4 regions of the Bacillus sp. N5-665 genome follow, and region 4 is predicted to be linked to each of the others. Evidence: riboswitches for the same ligand, from Rfam matches in the RefSeq annotation. Region 4 holds a riboswitch; each other region holds the start of a gene.
The links. A riboswitch is a leader RNA that binds a small molecule or an ion and turns the genes downstream of it on or off. The one in region 4 is predicted to bind S-adenosylmethionine.
Positions count from the first base shown of each region.

Region 1: it holds a riboswitch for S-adenosylmethionine, as region 4 does, so the genes downstream of both, MNO09_RS14490 (M20 family metallopeptidase) here and MNO09_RS23770 (Na+/H+ antiporter NhaC family protein) in region 4, are expected to answer to the same signal.
Region 2: it holds a riboswitch for S-adenosylmethionine, as region 4 does, so the genes downstream of both, MNO09_RS29905 (ABC transporter permease) here and MNO09_RS23770 (Na+/H+ antiporter NhaC family protein) in region 4, are expected to answer to the same signal.
Region 3: it holds a riboswitch for S-adenosylmethionine, as region 4 does, so the genes downstream of both, MNO09_RS17345 (ECF-type riboflavin transporter substrate-binding protein) here and MNO09_RS23770 (Na+/H+ antiporter NhaC family protein) in region 4, are expected to answer to the same signal.

Region 1 is NZ_CP093325.1:2,310,421-2,312,623, forward strand. It holds gene MNO09_RS14485 (AAA domain-containing protein) at 1-773, shown strand, start outside; SAM riboswitch class I at 849-950, shown strand; gene MNO09_RS14490 (M20 family metallopeptidase) at 1,039-2,203, shown strand, end outside.
Region 2 is NZ_CP093325.1:5,339,164-5,341,366, reverse strand. It holds gene MNO09_RS29915 (hypothetical protein) at 82-585, shown strand; gene MNO09_RS29910 (DUF3951 domain-containing protein) at 604-765, opposite strand; SAM riboswitch class I at 948-1,053, shown strand; gene MNO09_RS29905 (ABC transporter permease) at 1,188-2,105, shown strand; gene MNO09_RS29900 (ABC transporter permease) at 2,123-2,203, shown strand, end outside.
Region 3 is NZ_CP093325.1:2,864,644-2,866,846, reverse strand. It holds gene MNO09_RS17355 (macrolide family glycosyltransferase) at 1-16, shown strand, start outside; gene MNO09_RS17350 (aspartate/glutamate racemase family protein) at 66-746, opposite strand; SAM riboswitch class I at 900-1,015, shown strand; gene MNO09_RS17345 (ECF-type riboflavin transporter substrate-binding protein) at 1,154-1,702, shown strand; gene MNO09_RS17340 (ABC transporter ATP-binding protein) at 1,713-2,203, shown strand, end outside.
Region 4 is NZ_CP093325.1:4,137,066-4,139,268, forward strand. It holds gene MNO09_RS23770 (Na+/H+ antiporter NhaC family protein) at 1-793, opposite strand, end outside; SAM riboswitch class I at 888-993, opposite strand; gene MNO09_RS23775 (ribonuclease FAU-1 family protein) at 1,114-1,632, opposite strand; gene gltP (glutamate/aspartate:proton symporter GltP) at 1,699-2,203, opposite strand, start outside.

The DNA of each region.
Region 1 (2,203 bases), 1.8 Mb from region 4:
GTGTTGTTACACCTTACAGGGCACAATCCCGCTTTTTATCAACGTGTATTAGAGAAATGTTGCAGAGAACGAAATATCAAAACATACCAGTTTTAGCGGCAACAGTTCATAAATTCCAAGGTTCTGAAAGAGATATGATGATATTTGATACAGTGGATAGTTATCCGCAAGAACGTCCTGGCGTGTTATTCTTTGATCACAAAAACCATCGCCTCGTCAATGTAGCCGTAACGAGAGCGAGAGGGAAGTTCATTCAATTATCAGATTGCCATTATATGCGTAAAAACCTTTCGAGAAAACAAGCGTTATCACAATTAACAGCTCATATAGAACGGCACGGAGATGTGTATGATCGCACGACATCAAGACAATTGTGGGAACGAAAAATTTCGAAACGTTTACGCTGGTTTATGGAAATGAATCTTGAAGAGCCGAAAGGGTTATTGAAAGATATTTTAGCCGCAAAACGAAAAATTATTATTTCGCTTCCAAGTACAAAGCAAGTGGATAAACGAGTATGGCAAGCGTTAATGCGCACAAATGCGCAAATAACAGTGTATAGTGATGGACCAGTTCCGTTAAAAAATGTAAAGTTACAAAGACAAAATAAAGCATTCCCGTTTATCGTAATCGATGATGAAATCTTTTGGGCAGGAGCACCGCTCACATCTCAAATGATGTTTGAAGGTAGTATGGAATTTCCGTACGTATGTGCAAGATTACAAGCACCGGAAACAATTGGTGTGTTAAAAGGATTTTTAGATATTCGGTAAATTCGGATAGGAATTCCTTGACTTTTAATCGGAATGAACTTAGAATGAATGTAATTTAATATAATCTTATGAAAATTCTTATCACGAGAGGTTGAGGGACTGGCCCTATGACACCTCGGCAGCGGATTCTTTATGAATACTGTGCCAATTCCAGCAAGGTAACTTGAAAGATAAGAAAGAAGCTCATTTTGACTGTATATACAGAAGCCTCTTTCTATCTTTTAGAAAGAGGCTTTTTTACGTGAAAATATAAGGGGGAAGAAAAATGGGAGCGACTGGAGTAACGTCACAAAGAAAAACAATTGAAGAGAGTATTGAAAGAAATAAGGAAAAGTACATAGAAACAAGTCACGATATTCATGCGAATCCGGAGATTGGTAACCAAGAGTTTTATGCATCAAGAACGTTGAGTTTATTATTAGGAAGCGCAGGATTTCAGTTACAACACAATATAGCTGGACATGAAACAGGTTTTATCGCGCGAAAAAGTTCAGGAAAACAAGGGCCAGTTATCGCATTTTTAGCTGAGTATGACGCTTTACCAGGACTCGGTCATGCATGTGGTCACAATTTAATTGGCACAATTAGTGTTGCGGCTGCGATTGCATTATCAGAAACGCTTGAAGAAATTGGCGGGGAAGTTGTCGTGTTTGGTACTCCAGCTGAAGAAGGAGGACCAAATGGTAGTGCGAAAGCGAGTTATGTAAAAGCGGGGTTATTTAAAGATATTGATGCGGCACTTATGATTCATCCGAGCGGAAAAACAGCGCCAACGAGCCCTTCACTAGCAGTCGATCCACTTGATTTTCATTTTTACGGAAAAACAGCTCATGCCGCAGCTTCACCGGAAGAAGGAATTAACGCATTAGATGCGATTATTCAGCTGTATAACAGCATTAATGCACTTCGCCAGCAACTTCCGTCAGATGTGAAAATTCATGGCGTTATTACAGAAGGCGGAAAAGCACCTAACATTATTCCTGACTACGCCGCAGCAAGGTTCTTCATCCGCGCAGCAACGCGAAAAAGATGTGCAGAAGTAACAGAAAAAGTAAAAAATATCGCACAAGGAGCAGCATTAGCAACAGGTACGAAAGTGAAAATTCATCAATTCCAAAATGAAATCGATGAACTACTCGTAACAAAAACATTTAATGACGTCGTAGCCGAAGAATTAGAATTACAAGGTGAAGACGTAAATCGGAAAGAAAGATTTGGCATCGGCTCAACAGACGCAGGAAACGTAAGCCAAGTCGTACCGACCATTCATCCGTACATTAAAATCGGTCCAGACGATTTAATTGCGCATACGAATGAATTTAGAGAAGCAGCACGTTCAGAATTAGGAGATAAAGCATTAATTACATCCGCAAAAGCACTAGCAAATACAGCGTATCGATTAATTACAGTAGAAGGGTTGTTAGAGAAGG
Region 2 (2,203 bases), 1.2 Mb from region 4:
TAGGATGTTCTCGGTATAATAACAAGTGGAGATAAAAGAAACTATAATGAGTAGTAGCTGTAGATAAAAGGAGAAGAAGAGATGAAGAAGGTTTTGGGTATTGCTGTAATGGGAAGTATGATCCTTCTAGCAGGATGTAATGGAAATAAAGATACGAAAGAACCGAAAGAAAAGGTAGAGCAATCTACTGAGCAAACAGAAGAGATGAAAGAATACCGTGCAGTACATGAAAAATACGATATGAAAATGAATAAAGAAATTAATAAAGCACTACAGTTATTTGAAGTGGCAAAAGAAAAGGGCGGTAAGGAAATAACGAATGCTAACTATAAAGAAGATGTGCAAAAAGTAACGACTAGCATGCTAGAAGATATTGATAATATACGTAAAGAAATTCGTGTTCCAAAGTCGAAAGAGCAAGAACATGAGGTATACGCTGGTTTCTTGAATGAATCGGAACAAGCAATGAAAAAATTACAGAAGTTAGCTAAAGAAGAAGACTCATCATTGATTCGTGATATAGAAATTAACTTTGCAACAGCATCAACATACTATAAACGTTTTCAAGCAGAAACGAAAAAATAACCTTGCGCACGCGCAAGGTTATTTTTTCTTCTTACCATCTCCGTCTTCATTCTCGGATACTAATACATTCTGTTCTTCGTGAAATGCAGAGGTTATTTGTCCGGTAATATTATCGAATGGAGTATAAAAAGAAATGATACGTTTCTTTTTAATAAAGAGTTTATCCCGTAAAACCCCCACTGATTAAAGTTTCACTTTATAGAAGCCGATGATGACAAGTATAACGGATTGTTAAGGGTAACTCTATAGTAGTAAGAAATAAAAACTGATTTTTCTAAATATATCCAATTTAATTGACTTTTCATTTTTTCAGAATTATAATTCAAAATATACAATTTGAACCAAATAATAATATAGCAATTTACTTATCCAGAGAGGTAGAGGGACTGGCCCTATGACACCTCAGCAGCGGGTTCTGTAACAGGAACACCGTGCTAATTCCAGCAAGCAAGTCTTGAAAGATAAGTGATGGGCCTTCGTTTATTCAGCCTTGATCTTATTTTTTAAGATCAAGGCTTTTTGTGTTTTAAGAAGCGGAAAAGTAATAGGAACAAATATGTCAATAAAACAAAGTAAATACATTTGTTTAGGGGGTTATTGAAGTGTATGTTATTAAAAAACTATCGGTTATGGTGTTCACGCTATGGGTCATTACAACAGTAACATTTTTGATTATGCATATCATTCCAGGGGATCCATTTTCATCAGATGCGAAAATCTTTCCTGAAGAAGTGATACAAAACATGAGAGCGAAGTATCACCTTGATGAACCGTTATGGAATCAATATGTTGCTTATTTAGATGGCGTAGTTCATTTTGATTTTGGTGAATCTGTTCAATCCACAGGTCAAGGTGTATCAGAAATTATAACGACAGGATTTGGTCCATCAGCGATTATTGGTTTACAAGCACTTGTTATTTCATTATTAGTCGGAATTGCAGCAGGTACATTTGCAGCTCTATATCATGGGAAAGTAATTGATTATAGTGTGAGCTTACTCGCGATTCTCGGTATTTCTATTCCAAGTTTTATTTTAGCACCACTATTTATACAAGTATTTGCTATTCAATTTGAACTTTTACCAGTAGCGTCTTGGGGCACATTCGAACATACGGTATTGCCATCCTTTGCATTAGCGTTAGGACCAATCGCGGTTATTACAAGATTTGTTCGCTCTAATATGATTGAAGTTTTGCAGAGTGATTATATTAAGCTAGCGAGAGCGAAAGGCATACCAATTAAGAAAATCATTATAAGACATGCTCTTCGAAATGCGATTGTTCCAGTACTTACATTTGTTGGACCGTTAATGGCTGGACTTTTAACAGGGACTTTCGTTATTGAAAAAATATTTTCCATTCCTGGTCTAGGAAAATATTTTGTAGATAGTATTTTTAACCGGGATTATCCGGTCATTATGGGAACAACGATTTTCTATAGTGCATTATTAATTTCTTGTATTTTCATTACAGATATTATTCACCGTATTGTTGATCCGCGTATTCGTTCTATTACGTAAGGAGGGGGGACATTTAAATGGGAGCTTATGAAATCAATAAACAGTTATTAACGAATGAGGAGAAAAAAGAATTAACGATAAATAAAGATCAGCAAACG
Region 3 (2,203 bases), 1.3 Mb from region 4:
TCTTTTAAATAAATAGTGTGGACAATATAAAAACATAGAGGATTAACCGTTATGCTTTTATATTATTATCCTGCAAACTGCACAGCAGTATTTGCATGTAAAAAAGCGGTATCAAAAACAGGTACAGTAAGGTCGTTTTGGGAAATGAGCAATGGTATTTCAGTGCAGCCTAGCAATATACCTTCTGCGCCGTTTTGAATTAATGAGTTTGTAATTTGTAAAAGTTTTTCTTTTGATGTTTCTGAAATAATTCCTTTACTTAATTCATTTAAAATAACATGATGAATAAAATTTCTTTCCTCTTCATTTGGGATGATCGTCTCAATATTAAAATTTGTTAGACGTGATTTATAGAAGTCTTGTTCCATCGTTTGTTTCGTACCCAATAGTCCGATACGCTTTATATTCTGTTCTACCATTTCTTTAGCACTTACATCACCAATGTGAAGTAGTGGAATAGATATTGCATTTTCTACTTCTTCAGCAAATAAATGGACCGTATTGGAACACATTAATAAACAATCAGCTCCGGATTTTTCAACCTTTTTTGCAACTGTGACTAATTCGTTTTTCACTTCTTCATATTGATGATTTTGTAATAAAGTAGTTACTTCACCAAAGTCCATGCTATATAAAACAAGCTTTGCATTTTGATCATATTGAGAGAGTGTAAGTGTATTAATATGTTTATAGTATAACGATGTAGATTCCCAACTTAGTCCACCAATTAAACCGATTACTTTCATCGTACATTCCTCCCGTAACTATTTTGAATTCATTATTTCACAATTCCGATAAGAATACAATGGTTTAAACGTACCGTTAAACAAAAAATAAAAATAATTAGAAAAGTGTTGAAATTTATACTTATTAGTGCCATAATACGAATTACAAATTAATACTTATCCAGAGAGGTGGAGGGAACGGCCCTATGAAACCTCAGCAACCCCTATATAAATTTATAGGAAGGTGCTAATTCCGCAGAGGACACGATGTGTTTTTTGGAAGATAAGAGGATTCTTGAACGTGAAGAAAATGACCTCTTATGTAAGGGGTCATTTTTTGTTGTATAGAAAGGGAGTGTCGATGCATAATTCATTTTCAAAATAAATATAGAGTAATAAAAGTTGACTAATATGGGAGGGGAATTGTAATGAACAAATTATCAACAAAGTTAGTAGTAGCAATCGGAATTGGAGCAGCATTATACGGGATATTAGGACTTTGGGGATTTTCTATTGCACCAAATACATTTATTAAACCTGCATTAGCTATTTTAACCGTTTTTGGAGCGTTATTTGGTCCAGTAGCAGGACTTTTAATAGGACTTATCGGTCATACAGTAACAGATACAATCGCTGGATGGGGTATTTGGTGGGGTTGGGTTATAAGTTCAGGCATTATCGGCTTTGCAATGGGACTCATTCAAAAAAGAGTTAGCTTTAGTGTGAAAAACGGTATGTATAATAAGCGGGATATTTCTTATTTAGCCATTACTGGGTTAATTGGTATTGTCATTGCTATTATATTTGCTGGGGCATTCGATGTTATTGTGATGGGAGAACCATTTGACAAAATTGTTATACAAGTATTAGGAGCAACAATTGCTGATGTTATTGTATTTCTAGTTCTTGGATTGCCAATTACAATAGGTCTAGCTAAATCTAATAAGAAACATACACATTTAAAAATTGAAAAGTAGGGATGTTAACATGCAACCAATTATTTCTTTTGAACAATTCAGCTTTCAATATGAACATGCTGCGCAGCCTACTGTAAAAGACATTACATTTCATATATACCCTGGAGAAAAAGTACTAATTGCTGGACGAAGTGGTTCAGGGAAGTCAACTTTAGCTCATTGTATCAATGGGCTAATCCCCTTTTCTTATGGGGGGATTAGTACTGGTAATATTTTAATTGCCGGCAAAGATCCGAGGAAAGGCAGTGTTTTTGAACAGAGTAAACAGGTAGGAACAATTTTGCAAGATCAAGATGCTCAATTTATTGGTCTTACAGTAGAAGAAGATGTAGCTTTTTATTTAGAAAATGAATGTGTAAATCAAAATGAAATGAAAAAAATTGTTTCAGACTCATTAAAAAAGGTAAAGATGCATTCTTTTCATAAACAAAGTCCACATGAATTATCAGGAGGTCAAAAACAAACCGTTTCTCTAGCAGGGTTGTTAACAACGAATGCTGA
Region 4 (2,203 bases):
TCCCATCTAAAAGACCGATAACGCCAGATAGTACAGTTCCACCAGTTAACACAATAAGTACATTCCAACCAAGCAATGCTGTAATAAGTACTCCTGCATACGGTAAAATCTTTATCCAGTCAAAGCTATGCGCTTTAATCTGCGTGTCGCTTCCTAAAGTAACGATTACTAATAGTACAATTGTAATAATAGCTGCTGGTAATACAATTAAAAAGTTCGTTTTAAACTTATCTTTCATTTCCGTTCCTTGTGAACGTACAGCTGCGATTGTTGTATCTGAAATAAATGATAAATTATCACCAAACATCGCCCCGCCAACAACAGTAGCCATCGTAAGTGCAATTGAGATATCAGTTTGCCCACTAATACCTACAGCAATTGGTGCTAATGCAGCAATTGTTCCCATTGAAGTTCCCATCGCTAATGAAATAAATGCCCCTATAACAAAAATTCCAGCTACAATAAATCCTTGCGGTAAAATGGATAACGCTAAATTAACTGTAGAATCAACGCCACCCATCCCTTTTGCTGTTTCAGAAAACGCTCCTGCAAGTACAAAAATCAGAACCATAATCATAATATCCGGGTTCCCTGCACCTTTAGCGAATCGTTCTACTTTTACATTAAAGCTTTCTTTACGATTCATTGCTAAAGCGACTCCTACAGCAATTGAAATTGCTACAAGTATCGGCAATTTATAGAAATCACCTGTAATAATTCCAGAACCAATAAATAGCGCCAAAAATATCCCAAGTGGTAATAAAGCCAAACCATTTCCTCTCGTTTCTTTCAAAGTACCATCTCTCCCTAGTTTCAACCTTTTTCTAATGAATAACAAAAGACCTCTTCCAATGAGAAGAGGTCTTATACATCTATAAGAAACACTCTTCTCATCTTTCAAGCACATGCTTGCTGGATTTGGCACAGCACTCTGAAATCGAGTCCGCTGCCGAGGCATCGTAGGGCCAGTCCCTCCGCCTCTCTTTATAAGAAGGTTTCATATTTATTTTTTAATAATAATTTCTTCCCTAACTTTACTCGCTTACAAAACAAAAGTCAATTATTTTTTGTATAGATTTTTTTGGTAATTATGAAAAAATTTGAATACAACAATCATTTTAACTTTTTGATTTCTTCTTCCAATATTGAAATCCAATAAAATTCACTATTTTTTATTGCATCTATTATCCATTTCGTAGTGTACCAAGCTAACTCGTACTCTTCTTTTGTAACATCGCCACTTTTATAGGCATCCTCTAGCTCATCTTCATCTAGTACATACATCTTACCGTTCGGTAATAACACTACATCTAAATATAAATCATCAAAATACGGTAAACCACGGTCATCAATTTTATATTCTTTCGCCACATCGATGTAATATTGCACTAATTTTTTCTGATCATCTAACATAGCTGTAATCGCAAAGTTTTTCCCGTCTATGAAATATTGAATCCACGTATATTGATTCTCTGCGATACAAAGTTTTTTACCATCATATTCTTTACAACTAGGTTCTCTTACCTTTTTTATGTCTAATATTCCTAGCATTCCTTCTTCTACTTGCTTAACCGTATAATCCTTCTCTATTAGTCGCTTCCACGAAGAACCGTCACCATATTTACGTTTCATTACGTCCGCTTCCCTTCTATATAGAAAAGCCCCCACATATTATGTGAGAGCTTGTTCAAATTATAATTAAGCTGCTTGCTTATTAGAAATTTCTTTCAAATAAGCTTGTCCTTTTTCAGCGTCATACTGACCTTCCCACTTAGACATAACTACAGCTGCTAAAGAGTTACCTACAACGTTAACTGCTGTACGAGCCATATCTAAAATACGGTCAATACCAGCGATGAATGCTAAACCTTCAGGTGGAATACCTACTGTACCAAGTGTCGCTAATAATACAACGAATGATACGCCTGGTACACCTGCGATACCTTTTGATGTAACCATTAATACAAGTAATAATGTAATTTGTTGTGTAATAGATAAATCAATACCGTACATTTGTGCTAGGAAAATAGCCGCAATTGCTTGATATAAAGTTGATCCATCTAAGTTAAATGAATAACCTGTCGGAATAACGAAAGATGTAATTGCTTTCGGACAACCGAACTTCTCCATTTTCTCCATGATTTTCGGTAAAACTGTTTCTGAACTCGCTGTAGAATATGCTAAGATCAGCTCGTCTTTTAAA